DNA from 3 places in the Pannonibacter sp. Q-1 genome. Region 2 is predicted to be linked to each of the others. Evidence: predicted binding sites of a transcription regulator. Region 2 holds the regulator's gene; each other region holds the start of a gene.
What was found. The regulator LexA, encoded in region 2, represses DNA repair genes until DNA is damaged. The targets are predictions, from matches to a motif close to TGTTCNNNNTGTGTTCNG.
Positions count from the first base shown of each region.

Region 1: ACVNHC_RS08380 (ATP-dependent helicase) is a predicted target of LexA. The motif match lies at 3,814-3,831, and genes of this name have one in related genera.
Region 3: ACVNHC_RS02230 (PA0069 family radical SAM protein) is a predicted target of LexA. The motif match lies at 4,032-4,049, and genes of this name have one in related genera.

Region 1 is NZ_JBSXNB010000003.1:84,371-92,332, forward strand. Features, by position in the region: gene ACVNHC_RS08370 (response regulator) at 1-515, opposite strand, end outside; gene ACVNHC_RS08375 (hypothetical protein) at 694-1,164, shown strand; gene ACVNHC_RS08380 (ATP-dependent helicase) at 1,302-3,782, opposite strand; gene ACVNHC_RS08385 (trypco2 family protein) at 4,160-4,741, shown strand; gene ACVNHC_RS08390 (S1 family peptidase) at 4,814-6,685, shown strand; gene ligA (NAD-dependent DNA ligase LigA) at 6,841-7,962, opposite strand, start outside.
Region 2 is NZ_JBSXNB010000002.1:161,420-169,381, reverse strand. Features, by position in the region: gene ACVNHC_RS04745 (adenosylcobalamin-dependent ribonucleoside-diphosphate reductase) at 1-1,286, opposite strand, end outside; gene ACVNHC_RS04740 (polysaccharide biosynthesis protein) at 1,754-3,661, shown strand; gene ACVNHC_RS04735 (O-antigen ligase family protein) at 3,773-5,068, shown strand; gene ACVNHC_RS04730 (DUF983 domain-containing protein) at 5,160-5,597, opposite strand; gene lexA (transcriptional repressor LexA) at 6,051-6,773, opposite strand; gene ACVNHC_RS04720 (molybdopterin oxidoreductase family protein) at 7,104-7,962, shown strand, end outside.
Region 3 is NZ_JBSXNB010000001.1:482,702-490,663, forward strand. Features, by position in the region: gene ACVNHC_RS02205 (flavin-containing monooxygenase) at 1-445, opposite strand, end outside; gene ACVNHC_RS02210 (cupin domain-containing protein) at 529-1,029, opposite strand; gene ACVNHC_RS02215 (AraC family transcriptional regulator) at 1,265-2,335, shown strand; gene ACVNHC_RS02220 (DUF4344 domain-containing metallopeptidase) at 2,381-3,154, opposite strand; gene ACVNHC_RS02225 (glycosyltransferase) at 3,276-3,962, opposite strand; gene ACVNHC_RS02230 (PA0069 family radical SAM protein) at 4,069-5,193, shown strand; gene ACVNHC_RS02235 (ribonuclease HII) at 5,254-5,904, shown strand; gene ACVNHC_RS02240 (F0F1 ATP synthase subunit B family protein) at 5,974-6,453, opposite strand; gene ACVNHC_RS02245 (F0F1 ATP synthase subunit B) at 6,465-7,022, opposite strand; gene ACVNHC_RS02250 (F0F1 ATP synthase subunit C) at 7,102-7,329, opposite strand; gene ACVNHC_RS02255 (F0F1 ATP synthase subunit A) at 7,399-7,962, opposite strand, start outside.

The DNA of each region.
Region 1 (7,962 bases), on a different contig from region 2:
CACAGCACCTGTAACAGATCAAACTCGGCCGGCGTCAGGCTGACCAGCGCGCCCTTGGGGTTGAACAGATGGCGCGTCTCGCAGTCAAGCACCCAGCCATCAAAGCCCAGCTTCTTGCCGGAGACAGCCGGGGTCGCCGCCCCCATTTCAACGCGGCGGAACATCGCCCGGATACGGGCAATCAATTCGCGCGGATTGAACGGCTTGGGCAGATAGTCATCCGCCCCGACTTCCAGACCGATCACACGGTCAAAGTCATCGGCCTTGGCCGAAACGATGATGATCGGAATACTGCTGGTGCCTCTCAGGCGGCGGCAGATGCTCAGGCCATCCTCGCCGGGCAGCATGAGGTCCAGCACGACGAGATCGATCCGCGCGCTGTGCAGCACACGCTCCATCTCGCCTGCATGGCGCGCGAGGCTCACCTTCCAGCCCTGACCCGTCAGATGCTGGTCAATCAGTTCGCCGATTTCGGGGTCGTCCTCGACAACGAGGATATGTTCAGTCTGTTTCATGAGCCGCAATATGACTCAACTGCGCCGCATTTCAATTATTTTTCGTCGGTTATTTCTTTTGACTTCCGTAGTTTCTTTAGAAAAATAAAGAAAAGAACGAGAAATAATTCATTAATTTCGCATTAACCTTTGCCATTCACTGTTCATTATATTGCAAGCAAAAGGAAAGGCTGCAATCATGATGTCCATTGGTGCATCGGGCATTCAGTCTCCCCAGCAGTATTTTCAGTCCAAGCTGACGGAGCAGGTAAGTTCCGGAGAAATCACGTCCAGCGACATGGACGCAATGCTTTCCGCGCTGGAAGCTATTGATGGAGAAATGGGGCCTGGCGGCTCCGCGCCATCAGCTCCGCCCAGCCAGGGCGAGATGCAGGCAAAGCTTGAGAGCCTGCTGTCTGAACAGGTGGAAGCCGGCACGCTGACACAGGACCAGGCGGACGAACTGGCGTCCCTGTTCGAAAGCGGTGAAATGGCCCCTCCCCCGCCTCCGGGCGGCGGCGGCATGCCGCCCATGACCGAAGATGATGACACCACTGAGGACATTCTGGCGAAACTGCTGGAAGAACTTCAGACAAAGACCGGCTATTCAGCGTCCGGAACAAACACGGTAGCGTCTTCCACATCCCTTATCGTCGACTATACCGCCTGAAACTCTGCATGCGGCGTCAATAACAGGGGCAGGGTTAGGCCAGCGCATGACAGGGCGCTGGCCTTTTTTCTGCTGATCCGGCGTACGGCGCCTGATCCACGACAAGGCGCGATTCGCCGGCATCGAAAGACTTGGCGTCAATGCCGCTCGACGAAACTGTCGATCACCCGCTTCTCGCCGGCCTTCTCGAAGTCGATGGTCAGCTTGTTGCCCTCGATGGCCCGGATCGCGCCATAGCCGAACTTGATGTGGAACACCCGTTCACCGATCTCGAACTCCGAGGGCTTGTCCGCCACGGAGCGGGCCACAAGCGCGCCCTCGATGGTCAGCGGGCCTTGCGCGCGGCTGCGGGCAGAGCGCATGTCGCCACGCCGCCCGTAATCCTCGCCGCCCGCCCGCGCCTTCTGCGCCCGCTGCCAGCCCGGCGTCGAATAGGTGTTCTGGAAGGCATCACGGCTGTCGAAGCGTGACACGCCGTAGCTGCCGCCCCCGCCATAGCCACCGCCGCTGTAGCCGCCATAACGGCTGGAGCTTTCGACCACCTCCACATGATCCTCCGGCAGCTCATCGAGAAACCGCGAGGGAATGCTCGACTGCCAGGAGCCATGGATGCGCCGGTTGGAGGCGAACCAGATCTTCGCCCGCTGCCGTGCCCGGGTGATTCCCACATAGGCAAGCCGCCGCTCTTCCTCCAGCCCGGCCCGGCCGCCGTCGTCCAGTGCCCGCTGATGCGGGAAGAGCCCCTCTTCCCAGCCCGGCAGGAACACCGTGTCGAACTCAAGCCCCTTGGCCGAATGCAGCGTCATGATCGAGACGGCATCGGCAGCGTCGGCCGAATCCCGGTCCATGACGAGGGCGATATGCTCGAGGAACCCCGGCAGGGATTCGAACTCTTCCATGGAACGGATGAGTTCCTTGAGGTTGTCGAGCCGGCCCGGCGCCTCGGCGGACTTGTCCTGCCGCCACATGGCCGTGTAGCCGCTCTCGTCCAGAATGATTTCCGCCAGTTCGGAATGCTTGACGCGGGTGAGCTGCGCTCGCCAGCGGTCGAGATCCGCCAGCAGATCCGTGAGCGCCTTGCGCGCCTTGGGCTTGATTTCTTCCGTGCGGCACAGCTGCGTTGCCGCCTCGATCAGCGGAATGCGCTGCGCCCGGGCCAGTTCATGCACGATCTTCAGCGTCGCCTCGCCAAGGCCGCGCTTGGGCGTATTGACGATGCGCTCGAACGCCAGATCATCGGCCGGCTGCACCACACAGCGGAAATAGGCCATGGCATCGCGGATCTCGAGCCGCTCGTAGAAGCGCGGGCCGCCGATGACCCGGTAATTCAGCCCCAGCGTGATGAAGCGGTCTTCAAACTCACGCATCTGGAAGGACGCGCGCACCAGAATGGCGATCTGGTTAAGCGAATGCCCCTTGCCTTGCAGAGCCTCAATTTCATCGCCGATGGAGCGGGCTTCTTCCTCCGAATCCCAGGCGGAAGCGACCGTCACCGGTTCGGCCTCCGGGTCCTTGTCGTCGGTGAAGAGCGTCTTGCCCAGCCGCCCCTCGTTATGAGCGATCAGATGCGAGGCCGCGCCGAGAATATGCGCCGTGGAGCGGTAGTTCCGCTCCAGCCGGATGACGAGCGCGCCGGGAAAATCGTGCTCGAAGCGCAGGATGTTGTCCACCTCCGCCCCGCGCCAGCCGTAGATCGACTGGTCGTCGTCACCCACGCAGCAGATATTGGCATTGCCCTGCGCCAGCAGCCGCAGCCACAGATACTGGGCGACGTTGGTGTCCTGATACTCATCCACCAGCATGTAGCGGAAGCGGCGCTGGAAATCCTTCAGCACATCCGGCTGGGTCTTGAACAGGGTGATGCAGTGAAGCAGCAGGTCGCCGAAGTCCGCCGCATTGAGCACGGACAGCCGGTCCTGATATTCCTCGTAAAGCTTGCGCCCCTTGCCATTGCCGAAGGAGCGCGCCTCGCCTTCCGGAATGTCCTTCGGCGTCAGGCCACGGTTCTTCCAGCTGTCCACCTGCGCGGCAAACATGCGCGCGGTCCAGCGCTTTTCATCCAGCCCCTCGGCCTGGATCACCTGTTTCATCAGGCGCAGCTGATCGTCGGTGTCGAGGATGGTGAAGCTGCTCTTGAGGCCCACCAGCTCCGCATGGCGGCGCAGGATCTTCACGCAGATGGAGTGGAACGTGCCGAGCCACGCCATGCCCTCCACGCCCTCGCCCACGTAACGGGCGATACGCTCCTTCATCTCGCGCGCCGCCTTGTTGGTGAAGGTCACCGCAAGGATCTGCGAGGGATAGGCCCGGCCGCTTGCCAGAATATGCGCGATGCGGGTGGTCAGAACCCGCGTTTTGCCGGTGCCAGCTCCTGCCAGCACCAGAACCGGCCCGTCGGCGCTTTCGACTGCCAGCCGCTGTTCCGGGTTGAGCCCTTCGAAATATTCCGGCGCCCCGCCCTGCTGGCCAGCCCCCTGCCGCGCCGCCAGAGCCCGCGCCGCAATGCCGCCGCCCTGCGGCCTGTGGGCCGCAACAGGCGCAGATCCCGGCCCAAACCCGGCATCATACTCAGCGTCAATATCGCTCCAGTCGTCGGAAAAACCGGGAGGCACAGTCATTCATCCAGCCAGGGTTCGGGTGCATTTCATGGAGAACAATATAGCAACAATCGCGGCAAGAGCGAGGCTTTGAGGGGAATATAATGGGGGAAAGGGTGCCTCATCAGAGGCCCGCTCAAACCTGTCGCCCTTCCAAGGCCGCCGAAATGCTGGGCCGTCTTACGCTTGGATTGCAACAAATCTTATCGAGACGCTGCAGTCTTGCGTAGCCGGAATCAAGGCGGCAGAGGAACGTTCTGTTCCTCAAAAGTCATAAAAGCCTGCTGCATCAGATATTTGGTCACCTTGCAATCAAAAGGTTGCAAAAATTATGTACCACAATTAAATTCTGATAACTTTACGGAAGATTGGCACTCTAACCGGCATGGAGGAAGCCCATGCAAAAATTCAGAGCCTTTCGGATGGCCATTTGTCTTGCTATGGCTCTCGCAACAGTGCCAACAGGTGTTCTGCATGCGCAGGAACAGACTGGCGTCGTCCTAAATCGACTGCTAGCCGATACTCGCGATACACTGATCCGGGTGAAGCGTGACACCGACGGCACACTGAAGCTGAAACAAGCAACCTTGCAGTTGCAAACCAGCCTGCAAAGTGAAGCAAGTGGCAAGATCAAGCTCGTCGTCGTCTCTTTCGGCAGTTCTGTTGCCAGCGAGGCTGTACAGACCCTGAAGCTGGTGCTTGCACCACCCGGCGATGGCGACACCACAAAGGTGTCCTCAACCTCTGACGGCCTCGCTGAGGCAATTCTCGCCGGCTACACCGCAAGCCTTGGTGCGCGCAACGCCACGCCGCCCCTGCACCTGAAAGAACTGCAAACCAAGGTAAAATTCGTCGTCAAGGCAGAGGCAGGCGCAAGCGGTGGCCTAGTGTTCTTACCCGTTACTGTCGATCTGGCGGGCAAAGTTGCCTCCAGTAACATTCAGGAGATCGATCTGGTCTTCTGCGTTGATCGCTGCTGAGCAAAGGAACCGCATCGACAGGCCTGCACTGACGGTAACGGGCAACAACCGCAGCATGCATGGAGGGCAACCATGAATGTTACCACCAGTTTAAAGCCGAACTGCGACCATTGTGCAAAGACTGACCTGCGGCACCGGTTCGCTCTAGCCGCAACCTTCTTCCTGACACTCGCATTTTTCTGCCAACCTGTAGCAGTGAAGGCCCAGCCAGCCTGTGGCACAGAACTAGGATTAGACTTCGGCCATCCGCAACTGGGCCAAAGTGAATGGCGGGATCTTGCCCATGCCTTGCTGAGAGTGGAGAACGGCACCAGTAATGGCACAGGCCATGGCACAGCCTTCCTAATCGACAATAAACGTGGAATTTACCTCACTGCCGCCCATGTAGTCGAGGTGATTGAAGCCGGAGAGATGTCAGCCAACGGCCGTGCCCCGCTTGCCGGGCGCAATCCTATGCTGGCCAGAGACCCGCTGCCGCTCCGTGTCCTTGCCAAAGTCATGACAGAAGCACCGCAGGGCCAACTTCACCCCTTGCATGAGGACTTTGCAGTTCTGCAACTCATCGATCCGACACCAGTTACTAGCATCACGCCGTTCGAACTGGCATTCGAGCGGCCGGGCCGCAGCACTGGTTTCAGATTCTACGGCTATGGCCTGTCGAATTCGCAGGACTTGACACCACGAGCTTCTGCTGTGCCACAAAATTTCGATCCCCATTCGCCAGCTCCCTTGTACCGGCTCGCTGGTGAAGTGCGCGAAGGCGATAGTGGAGCTCCGGTCTTTGATGACAAAGGTATCGTCTACGGCATTGTCATGGGAGCGCAAGGACACAACTTCGCGCTGTTCCATCCTCTGCAGCTCTATCTCGAGCATCTGTTCGCCCTGCAGCCGCCCCCCGGCGATGACAGGCTCGATACGACCGCCTTCGCCGAGCAAAGCTTGGAGCAGCGCCGCAGCAGCCTGACCCTAATGCTCGACGCACGCCCACGCTCCAATCGCATCACTAACATAGCTCTGGTAAACTTCATCGCTGAACTGGATCGCACGGGCAGGCTGCTGGAGATCCCGGCGGAACTAATTGACTGTCCGCTCTACTATGCAGTCAGCGAAAGAATGATCACCCAGCACGCATTGCCGCTACTGAATCATCGCGTCCGCATCAAGTACACCAACCTGTCCCCGGCGATGACTGTGCAACAAGCACTACGTCAGGCACAGATCCTGGAGCAGAGTGGAGAGATAGCCGAAGCATCAGCCTATTTTACCGTAGCCGCTGAAGCCGCTAGCGCCCAGGTGGCTGCGATCGCCAGCAGGCCAACCGGACAGAAGGCGCTTTTCGCATCGATCGGCCGTGCCAAAGCATCCACAGATTCAACCACCGGCTGGCTGGCCTCCGACGGAGCGGGCACACCGGTTGAGTACTTAACGCTGCTGGAAGACACTATGTCTAGCCTCAATGTACCCGCCGGAACGCCAAACCTGGCAATTGCCCAACTAGATTCACGTCGGCTGACTGGATATGGTTCCGACAGCTTTGCAGTCAGTCTCCACGACTATTCACTGGCGTTGGCTGGTCAAGCGCGCATGGCGCAACAACTGCAACTGAACGAGTTCGACAGCACCGCTTCGGCGGCTTTACGGGCCGCGACACTGTCAGCGGCAGTGGCGCATAATCCAAACTGGCAAACCCGTGCCCTCGACACGCTGGCCACAAATGCTCTCACCTTTGACCAGCCAGACCTTGCCAGCCGCGCCTTCGCAGAGTTATGGGCACGCGGCATCAAGAACAAGGCCGTGCAGCAAGGCTTCGAAAACAGTACCGCACTAGCGCCTGCATCGCCCAACCGGTCTCTGACCATCCGGCAGGCCACAGGATTGAGGCCTATCGACATGCTTGGCCTGTCGAGTGGCCGGGTAGCACTGGAACGGCCGGGTGGAAGCTGAAGAAATAGCAGGCCAACCAGCTAAGCCGCAGGTCCATCACTTTCGAGCAAAATTTGACACAGAAGGGCCGACGCAGCTCCGCCCCAGAGAACAGAACTGGATGGCACGTGGAGTAAATGCCGCTGGCGCGAAGCTTGGGCCTTCGATGATCTCACTCACCCGCCAACCAGATCGAACCAGCCGTCTTCCGTGATCACCTCAATGCCCAGATCCTGGGCCGTCTTGAGCTTGGAGCCGGCGCCGGGGCCGGCCACCACGAGATCGGTCTTTTTCGAGACAGAGCCGGCCACCTTGGCGCCCAGCCGTTCGGCCATGGCTTTTGCCTCGTCGCGGGTCATGCGCTCCAAGGAGCCGGTGAAGACGACGGTCTTGCCCGCAACCGGCGAGCCATCGGCGCTGATCTTCTCGGCGTCCTGCGGCGTCACTTCGGCCAGAAGTGCGGCAAGTGCCTCCCGGTTATGGTCTTCCCCGAAGAACTGCACCACCGCCTCGGCCACGGTTTCGCCGATGCCGTCGATGGCGTTGAGTTCGGCCCAGGCTTCGCTGCTGCGGTCCTGCGCAGCTTCCATGGCAGCGGAGAAGGCGGAGAAGGAGCCATAGGCGCGGGCGAGAAGCTTGGCGTTGCCCTCGCCCACATGACGGATGCCGAGCGCGAAGATGAAGCGGTTGAGATCAATGCGGCGGCGGGCGTTGATCGCCTCGAACAGGTTCTTCGCTGATACGGCGCCCCAGCCTTCGCGGTTGCGCAGCTTGGTCAGCGCCTGCTTGTCACGCGCTTCCAGCGTGAAGATCTCCGCCGGGCTGCGCACCAGCCCTTCGGCGAAGAAGGCGTCGACCTGCTTGTCGCCAAGCCCCTCGATGTCAAAGGCGTTGCGGGAGACGAAGTGCTTCAGCTTTTCGGAAGCCTGCGCCGGACAGATGAGGCCGCCGGTACAGCGGCGCACGGCATCCGGGCGGCCGGTCTTCGCATTGATCTCCCGCACCGCGTGGCTGCCGCAGGCGGGGCATACGTCCGGGAAAGCAAAGGGCACGGCATCCGCCGGGCGGCGCTCCAGATCCACCGCAATCACCTGCGGGATCACGTCGCCCGCGCGCTGGATCTGCACCGTGTCACCGATGCGCAGGTCCACGCCGCCGCGGATCGGCTCGCCATCGGTGCCGATGCCCTTGATGTAATCCTCGTTGTGCAGCGTTGCGTTGGAGACGACCACACCGCCCACCGTCACCGGCTCAAGCTTGGCGACCGGCGTCAGGGCGCCGGTGCGGCCGACCTGGAT
Region 2 (7,962 bases):
GGTCCGGCCTGTGCCGCCGTGGTCCGGCGCGCAGACAGGTGCCACTCGCCGCCTGTCTCCAGGGCCTGCAGGAAACTGTCCGGAAGCCGGACCGAGTTGTTCGCATTCTGGCCGGAGACGGTGCGGTAGGCTTCCGAATCCCAGTTGATGTCGTAGGTTTTCAGCTCGGGCAGCTCGTGGCCCTGCGAGGCGCTGCGCAGGATCCGGTCGATGAAACTGTCGGGGATCTGGGCGGCGCGCGCCTCCTGAATGGCTGCGTCGAGCTCCGTCTTGAACCGCTCGCCCGTGGTGTGATGGCCGCTGATGGCCCTGACCAGCGCAATGATCCGGTTGAGGCACTGTCTGGCCAGCTGGGAGCCGGAGACGAGCGCGGCGACCTTTTCTTCCTCGGCGACCTTCCAGTCGATGAAGGCTTCGATATCCGGATGGTCGGCATCCACGACGACCATCTTGGCCGCGGCACGGGTCGTGCTGCCAAGTCTCAGCGATCCGGCAGCCACATCTCCGACCTTGAGAAAGGAGAGGAGCCCGGCAGAGCGGCCGCCATGGTCCAGCGGCTCTCCGGCGCCGCGCAGGCGTGAAAAATTGGAGCCGGTTCCGGAGCCATATTTGAAGAGCCGTGCCTCCCGGACCCACAGGTCCATGATGCCGTTCTCATTGACCAGATCATCCTCCACCGAGAGGATGACGCTGCCGTGCACCTGAGGATGCTCATAGGCCGTGCGGGAGGGGACGACTTCGCCGGAGACGGGATCGCCGTGCCAGTGGCCCTGTGCGGCGCCTTCGATGCCATAGGCCCAGAAGAGGCCGGTGTTGAACCATTGCGGCGAGTTCGGAGCGGCGGCCTGAAGCGCCATCATGACGCGCATCTCGTCGAAGAAGGCGCGGGCATCGTCTTCGCTGTCGAAGGTGCCGGTTTTCCAGCCCCAGTAGGTCCAGGTCCCGGCAAGCCTGTCAAAGACCTGCCGTGCCGAGGTTTCCGGCCCGAAGCGCGCCTCTTCGGGAAGAGACTTGAGCGCTTCCCCGTCGGGAACCGACCGTTGCAGCCAGACCGGGACACCGTCCTCCGGCACTTTCTTCAGACGGGCGGCAACGCCCGTCTTGCGGAAATACTTCTGGCACAGCACATCCGCGGCAACCTGGGAAAAGCGCTCCGGCACTTCCGATACCGCCTGCCGCGACAGAACCTTGCCGCCTTGTGTGCGAACTTCGCTCTGGTGCTGGCGGAAACGAATATCGCAATATGCCGGCGCTCCGGCTTTGGTGAAAAGTCGGTTGATACGCATTTGGCCCCCGCAAACGCATTTGAATGAGGTGCAAGTCTGGAAGCCGCCGGTTCGCTCACTGAACAAGCGCGGCTACGGCTTGAATTTTAACAAAATATTAATCATTCGAAAGTGGGTGGCACATCTTTCGCTTCAATCATGAGAAGAAGTGAAGTTGAAGTTTTTATCTGAGAGTGACACCCGTCCGCGCAAGATATTGATTGTGCGTAATCTGTCTCGAATTAATCATGTTTTGAATATCCGCCGGGATATCTAACCAGATACGCTTGCGGGACTGCGGTGCTGGAGCAGGCAGAGGATAACGCGCCTATAAATTGTGCATTCGCCAAATGTCTGTCCGGGGTGTTTTGCGCCTCCACCTGTCTTGGCCTTGACGCCGCGACACTGGTCAGGGCAAAAGCGAAGCAGTTTAATGAAGCCTGGTCAGGAGAGAACCATATGGCTTCAAGTGTCAGGAGTGGCCGGGCGTGCTGTTAACGCGGGCATCAACGAAGCAACTGCTCGCGCGCCTGCATGACGTGATCATGGCCGGCCTTGCCATGACGATTGCGCTGCTGGCCCGGTACGATCTTCAGTCCCTGCCGCCCATGAGCCGCCTCGCGTGGTGGGTTCTTTCATTCGCGGCCATCGCCGGCGTGATGTTTGCTCTTTTCGGTCTGGGGAGAGGAATCTGGCGCTTTGCCTCGCTGAGCGATCTGCGGAGCATCGTGCTGAGCAGCACGGCCGCGATCTTCGCGTTTCTGATTCTTCATTTCCTCGTCGACCGGCTGGCCGGCTTTCCGCGCGCAACGCCGCTCATCCTGTGGTTCGTGCTGATCGTGTTGCTGGGCGCGCCCCGCATCATGTACCGCGCTTATAAAGACGGGCATCTTGGCGGGGTCGGGTTCCGGAAACGGGACATACAGAACCGCGAACATGTGCTGATCGTGGGACATGTCGGCGACGCTGACAACGTCATCCGCAATTACAAGCTCGAGTCCTCCCGACTCTACAAAGTGGAAGGCATTGTCGAGCTTGGTGCAGGCAAGCGCAGCGGCAGGGCCGTGCGGGGGGTGCCGGTTATCGGCTCGGCTGATGAGCTGGAGCGGATCGTTGGCCGTCTTGCAATGGGCGGTGTCCCGGTTTCGGCGCTGCTTCTGGCAACGCCCCGCGCCGGTGAGGCGGGCATGCAGTCTCTTGCCGCCAGTGCCGCGCGGCTCAAGCTGCCCCTGCGCCGCGTTGTAAACAGGCCGCTCACGGGCACTGAGCCGGATCTGGCCAGTATCACGCTGGAAGATCTGCTTGGCCGGCCTCCGGTGCAACTGCAACTGGAGGCGATCAGGTCCCTGATCGGTGGTCAGACGGTGCTTGTCACCGGTGCCGGCGGCAGCATTGGCTCGGAGATTGTCCGGCAGGTGGTGGCCTGCAACCCGGCTTCGATCATCCTGTTCGATTCAAGCGAATACGCTCTTTATGAAATCGATCTCGAAGTCTCCCGCCTCAATCCGGACCTGCCCCGGCAGGCCGTCATCGGCAACGTGCGCGACAGGCGGCGTGTGCATGAGGTGATGCAGGCCTGCAGGCCTGCCGTTGTCTTCCACGCCGCGGCCCTCAAGCATGTGCCGCTGGTGGAGAACAATATTTGTGAAGGTGTGCTGACCAACGTCTTGGGGACCCGCAATGTGGCTGATGCGGCCGTTGCCTGTGGTGCCCGTGCGATGGTGCAGATTTCGACCGACAAGGCCGTGCGGCCCACCAGCATGATGGGCAGGACCAAGCGGATCGCGGAAGCCTATTGCCAGGCACTGGACATCAGCGGCGTCGACACCCGGTTCATCACCGTGCGGTTCGGCAACGTGCTGGGATCCAACGGCTCGGTCGTGCCGCTTTTCAAGCGGCAGATTGCCGCCGGCGGTCCGATCACGGTGACGCACCCGGAAATGACGCGTTATTTCATGACGATCCGGGAGGCGACCGAACTGGTGCTGCAGGCCGCTTCGGCCGAAATCGGACGCGAAGAAACACGCGGGCGCATCTTTGTCCTCGACATGGGCGAGCCCGTGAAGATCCTGACACTGGCAAGAACGATGATTTCCCTGGCGGGACTGCGGCCGGATGAGGACGTAGCCATCAAGTTTACCGGTCTGCGTCCGGGGGAAAAGCTTTATGAAGAGCTGTTTGACGCCAACGAGATGACCACCCCTCACGATGCAGAGGGCTTCTTTGTCGCCTCCGCCGGCATCATTCCGCTCGAGCGTTTGACGTGGCATCTGGAGCGCCTCGGCAACAGTGCGGCTGCCGGTGGGGAAGATCAGTGCAAGGCGATGCTGATCGCCGCGCTGGGTGAAGTCGAGGCCGGAAGCCCCGTTCAGACCGCGATGCCCCGAATGCGTTGAACCGCAAGCTCCGGGTGGCGGCTGCTGTGGTGCGGTTGGGCAATTTCAACGCATGATGCGCCTGCATCGAAAGACCTGAGTGAAGAGACTTTTTTAAAGGGAATTGCCGTTTTGACTGAGGTTGCTCAAAAACTGGCCGGGCGAAACCGCGGCAAGCCGGTGCAGGCGCTCGAATTCCTCTTCGTATCGGTATTTGCAGCGCTTCCGCCTGTCCTGACGGTCGCCCGGGTGTCTCCGCCGTTGTTTCTGGGGCTGGCCGCTGTCTTTCTTGCGGGGCTGGCGTGGTGTTACCGCGGGCAGGCAATGTTTGAGGGCCTGGGCTCGAAGATCCGGTCTCCCTTGCTCCTGGCGGGCCTCGCCTGTACAGCCTTCATGCTGATCTCCGTTACCTGGGCGCCTGTCCCGGTACAGGCGAGGGGGCTGAGTTCGGCATGGGGTTTCCTCTTCTCGGTCCTTGTCTCAGGCCTTTTGTGGCTATGTGTCTGTGCCTTGCCGGTTCCGGTGCTTGACCGTCTTGCAGGACGGATCGGAGCCGCGCTTGCCATCTCTCTGCCGCTGACGGCTGTTCTGATTTTTGTTCATTTCCTGACCGGCGGCGTGCTGAATGCAGAACTTCGCGCCGATCCTGACAACTACGTTCTGAACCGCGCGGCCGTCGCTATCGCCATGTTCCTGCCGTTTGCAGCTCTCGTGGTCTTGAAACAGCGCCGCCGCTTGCCCCTGGCCGGACTGCTGGTGTTTGCAGCTGTGTCATGCTTTCAATCCGACAGCTCGTCGGCGCAGCTCGGCGTGCTTGTCATCCTGCTGTTGACCGTTCCGGCCTTCGTCTGGCCGCGGGCTATCTACAGGGTCGTGACCGGTGGCGCTCTTGTGACCTTTGTCTTGATGCCGCTCATTGTCGGCCATGTGAATGACATGATCCCTCAGGCCGTCCACGAAAAGGTCGGCTACACCTCGCTGACCATACGCGGGCTCATCTGGACGGAATATGCCAATTTGCTGCCCGGGCATGTCTGGCTGGGATATGGGATGGAAGCCTCGAAAGTGGCAGACGAATTGCCCGAAGCTGCCGGATATTCACCTGAGAGAAAATACCTGCTTGGTTTCGGGCACAGCCATAACGCGCCGTTGCAAATCTGGTTCGAACTGGGGCTGGCCGGGGCGGCTTTGTTCGCTGCAGCGCTTGCCCTGTTGTTCCGCCGCGCGGGCCACCTTCTGGGCGCGAGCCTCGCGGCGGCAACCGTCACTCTGGCCGTCACCTACAGTGTCGCGGTTGTGAGTCATGGGGCATGGCAGGGCTGGTGGTTCAGCCTGATGATCCTCACAGCGGTGCCCTTCATGGTGAAAGGGCGGGCTGAAGCAGTCCGGTCTGCTCCGGAGCTTGCTGCCGGCTCTCAATCCGCCTGACTCATTGGGAGTTGGACAAATCCTTGCGGCGCAAGAGCCTTTTCAAGGCGTGAGGTGTGAGCATCGAAACTCCTGGCATGAGGCGGCCTTTTCAGGTTTCGGGACCGGGCCTTGCTCCTCCCGCCGTCTTGTCTTCGGCCGGGGTATCCGTCACCAGCCTGCCTTCCTCGGCCTTGTAGATATACTGGCTTGCTACCAGCCAGCCCTTGAGGGGGCGGAGGGGCGGAATGCAGGTGAGGAGGAGCAGCGGCAGCGTTGTGAAGAGGTGGACCCAATAGGGCGCCGTGTAGGCAATTTCCAGCCACATGGCGAAGGCAACGCTCGGAACGCAGGCAAAGCAGATGACGAAGAAGGCCGGGCCATCCGCCGGGTCGGCGAAGCTGTAGTCAAGGCCGCAGACTTCACAGGACGGGGCAAGGGTGAGAAAGCCCTTGAACAGATGCCCCTGACCGCAGCGCGGGCAACGGCCGCGCACGCCGACATGGGCGGGCGACTGGGCTGGCCACTGGCCGGATGTCTCGATGGTCATGAGGGCCTCCTTGTGCTGGCCGGCTTGCGGCAAATCAGGATAATTCCTTACCCGCTAACTGCGGCGCAGACGCGTCCGGAGCAAGATGCGTTTTGACGCAGGGGGCAAGGGGAGGGCAGGTCAGCTATTCCTGTGCCCGGCGGGAACTTGGTCCGAGCGCTTCTGCACCGCCCGTATCAAGGCTTTGAGTGGTTGGCGCAACATGCCTGGAGCCCTTTCGATGAAAACGGAGCGGCCAGCCGTGCTCTGGCTGCCTGTTTTCACGCGATTCCGGACGCAAACCCGGTGCCGCCTTTGCCGGAATTGCTCTTGCATGCGTGCAGCCACCGCACGGGCCCGCCCAGTTGCCGGTGACGCAAGTCTGCCGGGTGCGTGCCGCGTGCTGCCATAAACAGAAATGCCGGAAACAGTGTCTCCGGCATTCTTCAAGCGTGTCGAACGGGCGGCAGCGGCTCAATACTGCCGGAACAGGGCCACAAGCTTGCCCTGGATGCGCACGCGGCCGGGGCCGAAGATGCGGGTTTCATAGGCCGGGTTGGCAGCTTCCAGCGCAACGGAAGCGCCCTTCTTGCGCAGGCGCTTGAGCGTTGCTTCCTCGTCGTCCACCAGTGCCACGATGATGTCGCCGCTCTCGGCCGTGTCGGTCTTGCGGATCAGCACCGTGTCGCCATCCAGAATACCAGCTTCGATCATCGAATCACCGCGCACTTCCAACGCATAGTGCTCCCCGCGGCTGATCAGCTCGGGTGGCACGGAGATGGAATGGCTGTGGGTCTGGATCGCCTCGATCGGAACACCGGCAGCGATGCGGCCCATGACCGGGATGGAGGTGAAGTGAGGGGCGGTTTCCGCAGCCGGGGCGGACGGAGCGGCGGCCGGGGCAGATGCCTTGCCGAGCGATCCCTCGATCACCGACGGCGCAAAGCCCTTGCCGCGCGGCGAAGACAGGCCCGGCGTGACCGAATCCGGCAGGCGGACCACTTCCATGGCGCGCGCCCTGTTGGGCAGGCGGCGGATGAAGCCGCGCTCCTCCAGCGCCGTGATCAGACGGTGAATGCCGGACTTGGACCGGAGGTCCAGTGCGTCCTTCATTTCGTCAAAGGACGGCGGAACCCCGGATTCCTTCAGGCGCTCATGAATGAACATCAGCAGTTCGTGTTGCTTGCGCGTCAGCATGTGAGGTCCCCGTTGGAGGGTCTGGTACAAATCATGAACGTACCTTAGCTGTTCTCACTGTGTTCCACAAGTCTTAAGGTGAGGTTAGCGGGATGTTCCTGTCGCATGCACTCAAGACAACACACCGCCGCTGCGCCTTTTCCCGGCAGAACGGTACCTTGCGTGCAATTGCCTGCGGGCCCGGCTTGACTTCATGCGCCGGTGTCCCGAAAGCTGGCGAAAGAAGAAGACACAGCTCCCGCGCTGCCTGCGCCCCGCAGGCGGCCTCACCCTGCCTTAGGCGGCATTCTGCTCTGGGGCGGCGCCACCGGGACCCCGAAAAGACCGAAGATGAACAAGCCTGTCACCATCACCGCCCATTCCGCCTGTCCGCATGACTGCCCCTCCACCTGCGCGCTGGATGTGGAGGTGACGGCAGAGGGCCGCATCGGCCGCCTGCGCGGGGCGGCGGACAATCCCTACACGGCGGGCGTCATCTGCGCCAAGGTTGCGCGCTATGCGGAGCGGCTATACCACCCGGACCGGCTGCTGACGCCAATGGCCCGCGTTGGGGCGAAGGGGGAAGGGCGGTTCGAGCCCGTCTCCTGGGACGAGGCACTGGACCTTGTTGCCGCGCGATTCCTGGAGGCGGAGGCGAAGCACGGGCCGGAGACGGTCTGGCCCTATTACTACGCCGGCACCATGGGGCTGGTGCAGCGCGACAGCATTCATCGCCTGCGCCATGCCAAGGGCTATTCGCAGCAGTTTTCCTCGATCTGCACCAATCCGGCCTGGACCGGCTATGTGGCCGGAACCGGGCTTCTGGCCGGGCCGGATCCGCGCGAGATGATGAAGGCCGACCAGATCATCATCTGGGGCACCAATGCGGTCGCGACGCAAGTGAACGTCATGACCCACGCCATCACCGCCCGCAAGACGCGTGGTGCGAAGATCATCGTGGTTGACGTCTACCGCACCGAGACCATGAAACAGGCGGATATCGGCATCGTGCTGAAGCCCGGCAGCGATGCGGCGCTGGCCTGTGCCATCATGCATGTGCTGTTCCGTGACGGTCTGGCTGACCGGGAGTATCTTGCCCGCTACACCGACTGCCCGGATGAGCTGGAGGCGCATCTTGCCACCCGCACGCCGGAATGGGCGGAAGGGATCACCGGCGTTCCGGCTGAAGAGATCACGCAGCTGGCCCGGA
Region 3 (7,962 bases), on a different contig from region 2:
CATCCATGCCCGGATGCACCAGCTCGTTGCGGTCGCTGAAGACGCCGCTGGCGATGGTGACGAAATCATAGCCGGTGCGGCCCTCGCCCGTTTCCACCCACCAGCCGCCGCCGTCCCGCCGGGACAGACCGGTGACGCTGGTGTTGAACCGGATCAGCGGCAGCAGCGCCTTCTCTCTGGCATAGCTTTCCAGATAGGCATGGACCTGCGCCCCGGACGGCCACTCCGGATACCCCTCCGGCATGGCGGCATCGGTGTAGCGGTAAAGATCCTTCGGGCTCTGGGTGCGGATGCCTGGATAGGAGCGGTGCGGCGCCCAGACGCCGCCAAGCTCGTGGCTGCGCTCCAGCACGGTCACCACATGCCCCTGCTCCTGAAAGGCATGCGCGGCGGCAAGCCCGCTCACGCCCGCGCCGATGACGCAGACCTGTTTGCGTTTGGTCATGATCGAAATCTCCTGTCCCGCACGGCGGGCCGGACTGCTCCGGCCGCACCGGACGCCTGATTTTTCCCGTTGGCCGGGGGCCGTCAGATCTTCAGGGTCAGAGGATCGAAGGTCATTTCATCCGGGCGCAGGAAGTGAACCTCTCTCAGGGCTGAGCGGCGCACCACTTCAGCCGGATCACCCACATTGTGCAGATTGTCGAAGAGCTCGCGCAGGCGCCGGGCAGGCGACACCCAGAAGATGGCGCGGGTGGGCTTGTCGGTGAGATTGTAATAGCCGTGCGGAATGCCCATCGGCATGCGCACCACATCGCCCGCATTGGCAACATGGTGCTCGCCGCCCAGATAAAGATCGAAACGGCCTTCCAGCACATAGATGAATTCATCCTGCGTCGGATGGACATGCGGCGGCACGAAGGTGCCGGGCGGGTCCAGCGTTTCAAAGGAGAAACAGGCCTCGCCCTCGGATTTCATCCAGTAGGTATGGCCGAGAATGCTCCACTCCACGTCGTCAAGGCCGGTTCCGGCGCGGGTGATGCCGGGTTCCGTGTTCACCTGAACCATGTTCGCAATGGCGGTCTTCATGCTGGTTCTCTCCGTCCTGGCCCGTTGCGGGCGCGCTGTTCTCCTCAGGGCCGGGCGGCACTTGTAACGGGGTCCTGCCCCATGCCTGTCTCCGGCCTGCCCCTACGAGACGCGCTTCTGACCCCTCCCGTCTATCCGCTGGGCGAAAGGCTCCATGCGCTGCGCGAAAAACCGCCGGTTACCGCTTCCCTTCGCCGGCTGTCCGGTGTTAGCATTTGTACTGACTGGTCCAGGAATGAGCGAAAAAGCCGAGGGGACGGGCCAGAAAACGCTGGTGCAAGCCATGCAGATGCAAGCGATCCAGATGCCACTTTCCGGCCACGCCCGGGTGGCGACGCAGGACGTGGATCAGGCGGCGGAGGAGGTCGGGCGGATTTTCTGCTCCCATCGCCTGCGTCCGCGCGATCATGGCCGTGACTTCTTCGCCTGCCACAACAGCCGCGCCTTTTCCGGCGGCTCCATCAACTATGTTGCCTATGGCGGCGAGGTGGAGATTGATCCGGGCTTTCTGGAGCGGTTCTTTCTGGTGCAGATCCCGCTGACCAGTGGTGCGGAAGTGCGCATCGGCAGCCAGATGGTCACAACCGGGGCCGCACGCGCGGCCTCCGTTCTCTCTCCCACCCGGCCCAGTCTGATGCGCTGGAAGGCCAGCTGCGGGCAGGTGATCCTCAAGCTGGAGCGGCAGGCGGTGGAGGACATGTTCGCCGCGCTGACGGGGAGCGAGGCGCAGGAAATCGTCTTTGATCCGCAGCTGCGGCTCGACAGCGAGCCGGGGCGGACGCTGGGGGCGCAAATCCTTGCGCTGGCCCGGCTGGCTGACCAGATCCCGCGCGGCGATCTGGCCGGAGCAGAGGCGCTGAACCGGCTGGGCTGGTCCACCACCCATGCGCTGCTGTGGACCCATGCAGGCACGGCGCGGGACAGGCTTTGCGCCACGTCTCAGGACATCGCGGGCGCCGGGCACAAAGTGTCACGGGCGCTCGACTACATCGATGCCCATCTGGCAGATCCCATTGACTTCGCTGAGCTGGCCAGCGCCTGCGGCTACAGCCTGCGCGCCTTGCAGCTCGCCTTTCAGGCCGAGCGGGACCAGACGATATCGCAGGCGCTTCAGGAGCGGCGGCTCAGCATGCTGCGCCAGCACCTGATGGCCGCGCGCGGCCGCAGGGATGGAACGGCCAATATCACCACGCTGATGCAGGCCTGCGGGCTGCAGCATGCCGGTCGGGCCGCCGGTGCCTACCGGGACCTCTTCGGCGAGACACCCGCTGAAACCCTGCGGGCACTGCGCAAAAGCACCAGCTGAAAAGCTGCGCCAGCAGCGAGAGACGCGTGCCAGGGAGCGCCGCCGTCACTCCCCGGTGCCGGCTGTTTCGTCCTGTGTCTCATCAGGGGCTTCGTCCCACATGCGGCCCAGATCCTCGGCATATTCGGTGCAGACGACAATCGCCTTGTCGCCCGGGTAGTAGAAGGCATTGGCCTCACCGCACTCCTCGATCCGCACCTGCACCGTCACCGGCAAGCTGAAAAGCGCGTTGAGATCCTTGATTTCCGCCGCAACCAGCGAGCGGGCCGGCTCGCCGCCCTTTCCCGGCACGAGCACCAGCTTGCCTTTGTTCCCGGATTTCTTCTCGATGGCATCAAGCGCCTTGCCCCAGGAGGAAGCCATCAGCTCCCATTCATCGGGACAGTCCTCCATCCGCTCCTCGGGCAGTTCCAGCTCCCGTGCCACTTCGGCGCGCTCATCCGGATTGGCGCCGTAGAAATGGCAGATAAGCATGTAGTAGCGCTGAAGGTCCGTTCCGTGCTGGCCGTGATAGACCGGGCCATCGCCTTCCCGCTCCGCCTCGTCATGGGCCAGACTGTAGGCATAGGCCGTATCATAGACGATCGTAACCGCCGCATCCTCTTCCCACAGCTGATGGATCAGCAGCGTGGCCAGAGCGTCAGCCGCATCTTCCTCCCGCCCCAGAACCGGCAGCTTCAGCACATCCACAAGGGCATGGCCGAATTCGTGGTAAAGCGTTGAAATGATGTTGGACTGGATGAAGCTATCGCGCGCCTCATCTCCGCGTGCCGCAGCCAAGCCGAGAGCAAAGGCGAGCGCAAGTGCAATGAGCCTCATTCGAGCATAGAACTCCGGCGTTGAGCTGGTGCCACATTCCCGTCAATCACATATCCGCTTCCCGGCAGGGCCGCTGCTGCCTGACGGCACCGGGCACCTGGGAGGCGCAGAAACATCCCGGTCAGCCGTGCAGCCGCGCCGCAAGGGTTGGCGGCACGCGCAGCGCGGCAACGGCCATGCGGGCAGCGGCGCGGCGAAGTCCCGTCCGCGCCTCCCCGCCCGGCATCCCGGCAATGGCGCTGCTGCGCAGCAGGCGGATGCGGCTGCGGCCAATGCGGCGGACCAGATCGAAATCCGCCATCCCGGCCAGATCCCGGTGGCCGCCCAGTTCCTCGTAGAACCTGCGTGAAATCAGCAGCCCCTGATCCGCGTTTGGCATCGCCAGCATCCGGCTGCGGAGCATCGCGCCAAACTCGGACAGACGCGCCCCGAAGCCGAAGGCATCCAGCTTCAGCCGGAAAGCGGCTGCGCAGCGGTTCGCCTGACCGGAGCGCTCCACCCGCTCGATGAATGTCTGCACGTCCTGATGCCAGCCGTGTTCCAGCACGGTGGAGGCATTGAGAAACAGCAGCCAGGGGGACTTGCGCGCCAGCGCCGCTCCGTGCGCGAAACGTGCACCCTCCCCCTTCGCCAGCACCTCGAACTCGCAACCGGCCGCATCCGCGACCTTGTGCGTGGCGTCGGACGAGCCGCCATCCACAACCAGAACCTCGCGCACGAGGCCATCCGCCGCGCCCGGCACAAGGGCCGTCAGCGCATGCGCCAGCTGGGCTTCATTGTCATGTGTGGCAAGGACAACACTGATCATGAAACGGGTTGTAGCGCCTTTTCGGGGGTCTGGCGAGAGAGGCCTTGCCCGGCTTGCATTTTCAGCTAATGTTCCGCTTATGTTCTCATTGGAGAGTCGTTGAAGCATGGCGCGGATTGATCAGACGGAACAGGACACCCGTGAAGCTGCCATGGCCGCATTGCGCCTCGATGAGGATCTGCGGCGCGGCCGCGGGGCCGCGCTCAACATGCCCGGCCGCTTCGAGCGCCAGCAGCGCGAAGGCTTTGACGATGGCTGGGAGACGCCGGACGATCTACCGCCGCTGAAGACCACGGTGCAGGAAGAAAAGGCCCGCACCATCATCACGCGCAATTCCTCGCCCGACATTTCCTTCGACCGCTCGATCAACCCATACCGGGGCTGCGAGCATGGCTGCATCTACTGCTTTGCCCGGCCCAGTCATGCCTTCATGGGCCTCTCCCCCGGCCTCGACTTCGAGACACGGCTCTTTGCCAAGCCCAATTCAGCCGAACTGCTGGAGCGGGAACTGGCACGGCCCGGTTATCAGGTGCGCACCATCGCCATCGGCACCAACACGGACCCCTACCAGCCCATCGAGCGGCGCTACAAGCTGATGCGGGAGATCCTGACGGTGCTGGAGACCTACAATCACCCGGTCGCCATCGTCACCAAATCGGCGCTGGTGCTGCGCGATGCGGACATCCTGTCGCGCATGGCGGAGAAGGGTCTGGCCAAGGTGGCGCTGTCCATCACCTCGCTCGACAAGGACCTGGTGCGCACGCTGGAGCCCCGCGCCAGCGCCCCGCACCGGCGTCTTGGCGCGCTGAAGGGGCTGTCGGAAGCGGGCATCCCGGCTTCCGTGATGATGGCGCCGGTGATCCCGGCCCTTACGGACAGCGAGATCGAGGCACTGCTGGAAGCCGCCGCAGAGCATGGCGCCACCGAGGCCGGTTACATTCTGCTGCGCCTGCCGCTGGAGGTGTCCGAACTCTTCCGCGACTGGCTGCTGCGCAACCGGCCCGACCGTTACCGCCATGTGATGAACATCCTGCGCTCCATGCGCGGCGGCAAGGACTATGACGCCGAATGGGGCCAGCGGATGCGCGGGCTCGGCCCCTATGCCCAGCAGATCGGCCAGCGCTTCAGCCTCGCCTGCAAGCGGCTGGGGCTGAATCAGCGGCGCAAGAAGCTGAACACGGAGCTTTTCACCCCGCCGCAGGTGGGCGGCGTGCAGCTCTCCCTGTTCTGATCTGCTACGGGACAGGTCCTTGCTCTTGCATTGCCGCCGGGAATCATCACGATCCGCTCCATGAGCAAGGCCCCCTCCCTTTTTGATCTGCGATTCGGCGACACACTGGATGCCGCGCTTGAAGCCGGACATGCCGCAGGCCTCGGCGGCGCGCTTTGCGGCGTGGACGAAGCCGGGCGCGGACCGTGGGCCGGACCGGTCGTCACCGCTGCCGTGATCCTCGACTACTCAAACCTGCCAGTGGGCCTGAACGATTCCAAGAAACTCACCGAGAGCCGGCGCAATGCCCTCTATGACGAGATCTGTGCCACGGCTTTCGTCAGCGTTGCCAGCAGTTCGGCCGCCACAATCGACCGGATGAACATCCGTGCCGCAACGCTGGACGCGATGCGCCGGGCCGTGGCGGGTCTCTCCCGGAAAGCTGGCTATGTCCTGGTGGATGGCCGCGATGTGCCGCCGGGGCTAGGGGTAGACGGGCAGGCGCTGATCAAGGGGGACGGGCGGTGCCTTGCCGTTGCTGCGGCATCCATCGTTGCCAAGGTCACCCGTGACCGGATGATGGAACGGGCAGACAGCCTTTTTCCCGGCTATGGCTTTGCCGTTCACAAGGGCTATGGCGTGCCCGCCCATGCCGCCGCCCTGACGGCGCTCGGCCCCTGCCCCCTGCACCGCATGTCATTCCGGCCCGTGGCCGCTGCCGTGCGGGACTGAGCTTCACCTTACCCAACAAAAAAGCGGCCCGCAGGGGCCGCTTTCATGAGATCAGTGATCCGGCAGGCTTCAGTTGAGGCCAGCCTTGACCTGCTCGATGCTCTTGGCCGTCAGGTCCTCGGCAACGGAACCCGTCACCTTGGACACCAGCATGCTTTCAGCAGCGGCGATCGCCAGATCAGCAGCCTTTGCCTTCACTTCCGCGATGGCATGGGCTTCGGCCTGGGCAATCTTGTCTTCGGCAGACTTGGTGCGCCGGGCAATCAGCTCTTCCAGAGACCGGGTGGTCTCCAGCGTCAGCTGCTCTGCCTCTGCACGGGCCTCAGCCACGATTGCTTCAGCTTCCGCTTCCGCCTCATGACGGCGGCGCTGATAGTCAGCCAGAAGCGCCTGAGCTTCTTCACGAAGCTTGCGGGCTTCTTCCAGATCCGTGCGGATCTTGGTTGCGCGGCTGTCAAGCGCTGCCGTGATCTTGGCCGGAACACCGAGCCAGGCGATCAGGACAAAGAACAGGATCAGGCCGACCAGTGCCCAGAATGATGCATCCATGACCGGTCTCCTTACTTCGCCGCAGACTGAACGGCAGCGTCTGCTTCAGCCTTGGCCGGAGCCACACCGATCAGAGCTTCCACCAGGGCGGAAGATGTCTCGCTGGCGATTTCACCAACCTGGGCCAGAGCCTTGTCCTTGATGGACGAGATATGCGCATCGGCCTCTGCCAGCTTGGCCGCAAGGCCCTGCTCGGCGGTGGCGCGGCGTGCATCCGTTTCAGCCTTGAGCTTTTCACGGGTGTCCTGTGCAATGCCGCGTGCACGGGCACGGGCTTCGGACAGGGCCTGCTCGTAAGCGGCAATGGCTTCGTCGGTCTCCCGCTTCAGGCGCTCGGCTTCCGACAGGTCGCCCGCGATGCGGTCGTGACGGTCCTCGAGAATGCCAGCGATACGCGGCAGAGCCACGTTCTTCATGATCCAGTAGAAGACCAGGAAGGTGACGAACAGCCAGAACAGCTGCGAGACAAAATGGGTCGGGTCGAACGGCGGGAAACCTGCCCCGTGTTCTGATGCCGGAACGTCCAGGATAACCTGCCCGTCCACAGTAGTATGGGTTTCGCCTGCCATTATCGCCTCCGGATACCGGGAAGGCGGCGCAGGTGCGCCGCCCCCGGTCTCATTCGTTCCAATACGCCGTTAGGGACGATTAGACGGCGAACAGGAGCAGAAGGGCGATCAGCAGCGAGAAGATGCCCAGAGCTTCGGTCACGGCGAAGCCGAACACCAGACGGCCGAACTGGCCATCAGCAGCGGACGGGTTGCGCAGGGCGCCCGACAGGAAGTTGGAGAAGATGTTACCCAGAGCCAGGGCGACGAGGCCCATGCCGAGAGCGGCGATACCAGCGCCAATGAACTTTGCTGCTTCTGCTTCCATGACACGTGCTCCTAATTGACGTTTGTCAGCGTTGTCAGGCGGCCTTTGCGGCCACATGAGTTGGTGAGTTTAGTGAGACGGATGAAGGGCGTCGTTGAGGTACATGCAGGTCAGCAGCGTGAACACATACGCCTGCAGGAACGCAACGAGGAACTCCAGTGCCGTCAGCGCCACCGTCATCCCGAGCGGGAGGACGGCCCCGAACATGCCAGCTGCACCCATGGCGCTCATGCTGACAACGAACCCGGCGAACACCTTGAGGGTGATATGGCCCGCCAGCATGTTCGCGAAAAGACGAACCGAGAGGCTGATCGGGCGGGAAAGGAACGAGATCACTTCGATCGGCGCAACAAGCGGCACCAGAGCGCCCGGCACACCGGCCGGAACGAAGAGGTGCAGGAAGTGCAGGCCGTGACGGGCGAAGCCGTAGATCGTGACCGTCAGGATCACGAGCATCGCCAGGGCGAAGGTCACGATGATCTGGCTGGTGATCGTGTAGAAATACGGGAACATGCCGAGCAGGTTCGCGACCAGCACGAACATGAACAGCGAGAACACCAGCGGGAAGAAGCGCATGCCTTCCGTTCCGGCGCCGTTGCGCAGCATCCCGGCCACGAACTCGTAGCTGAGTTC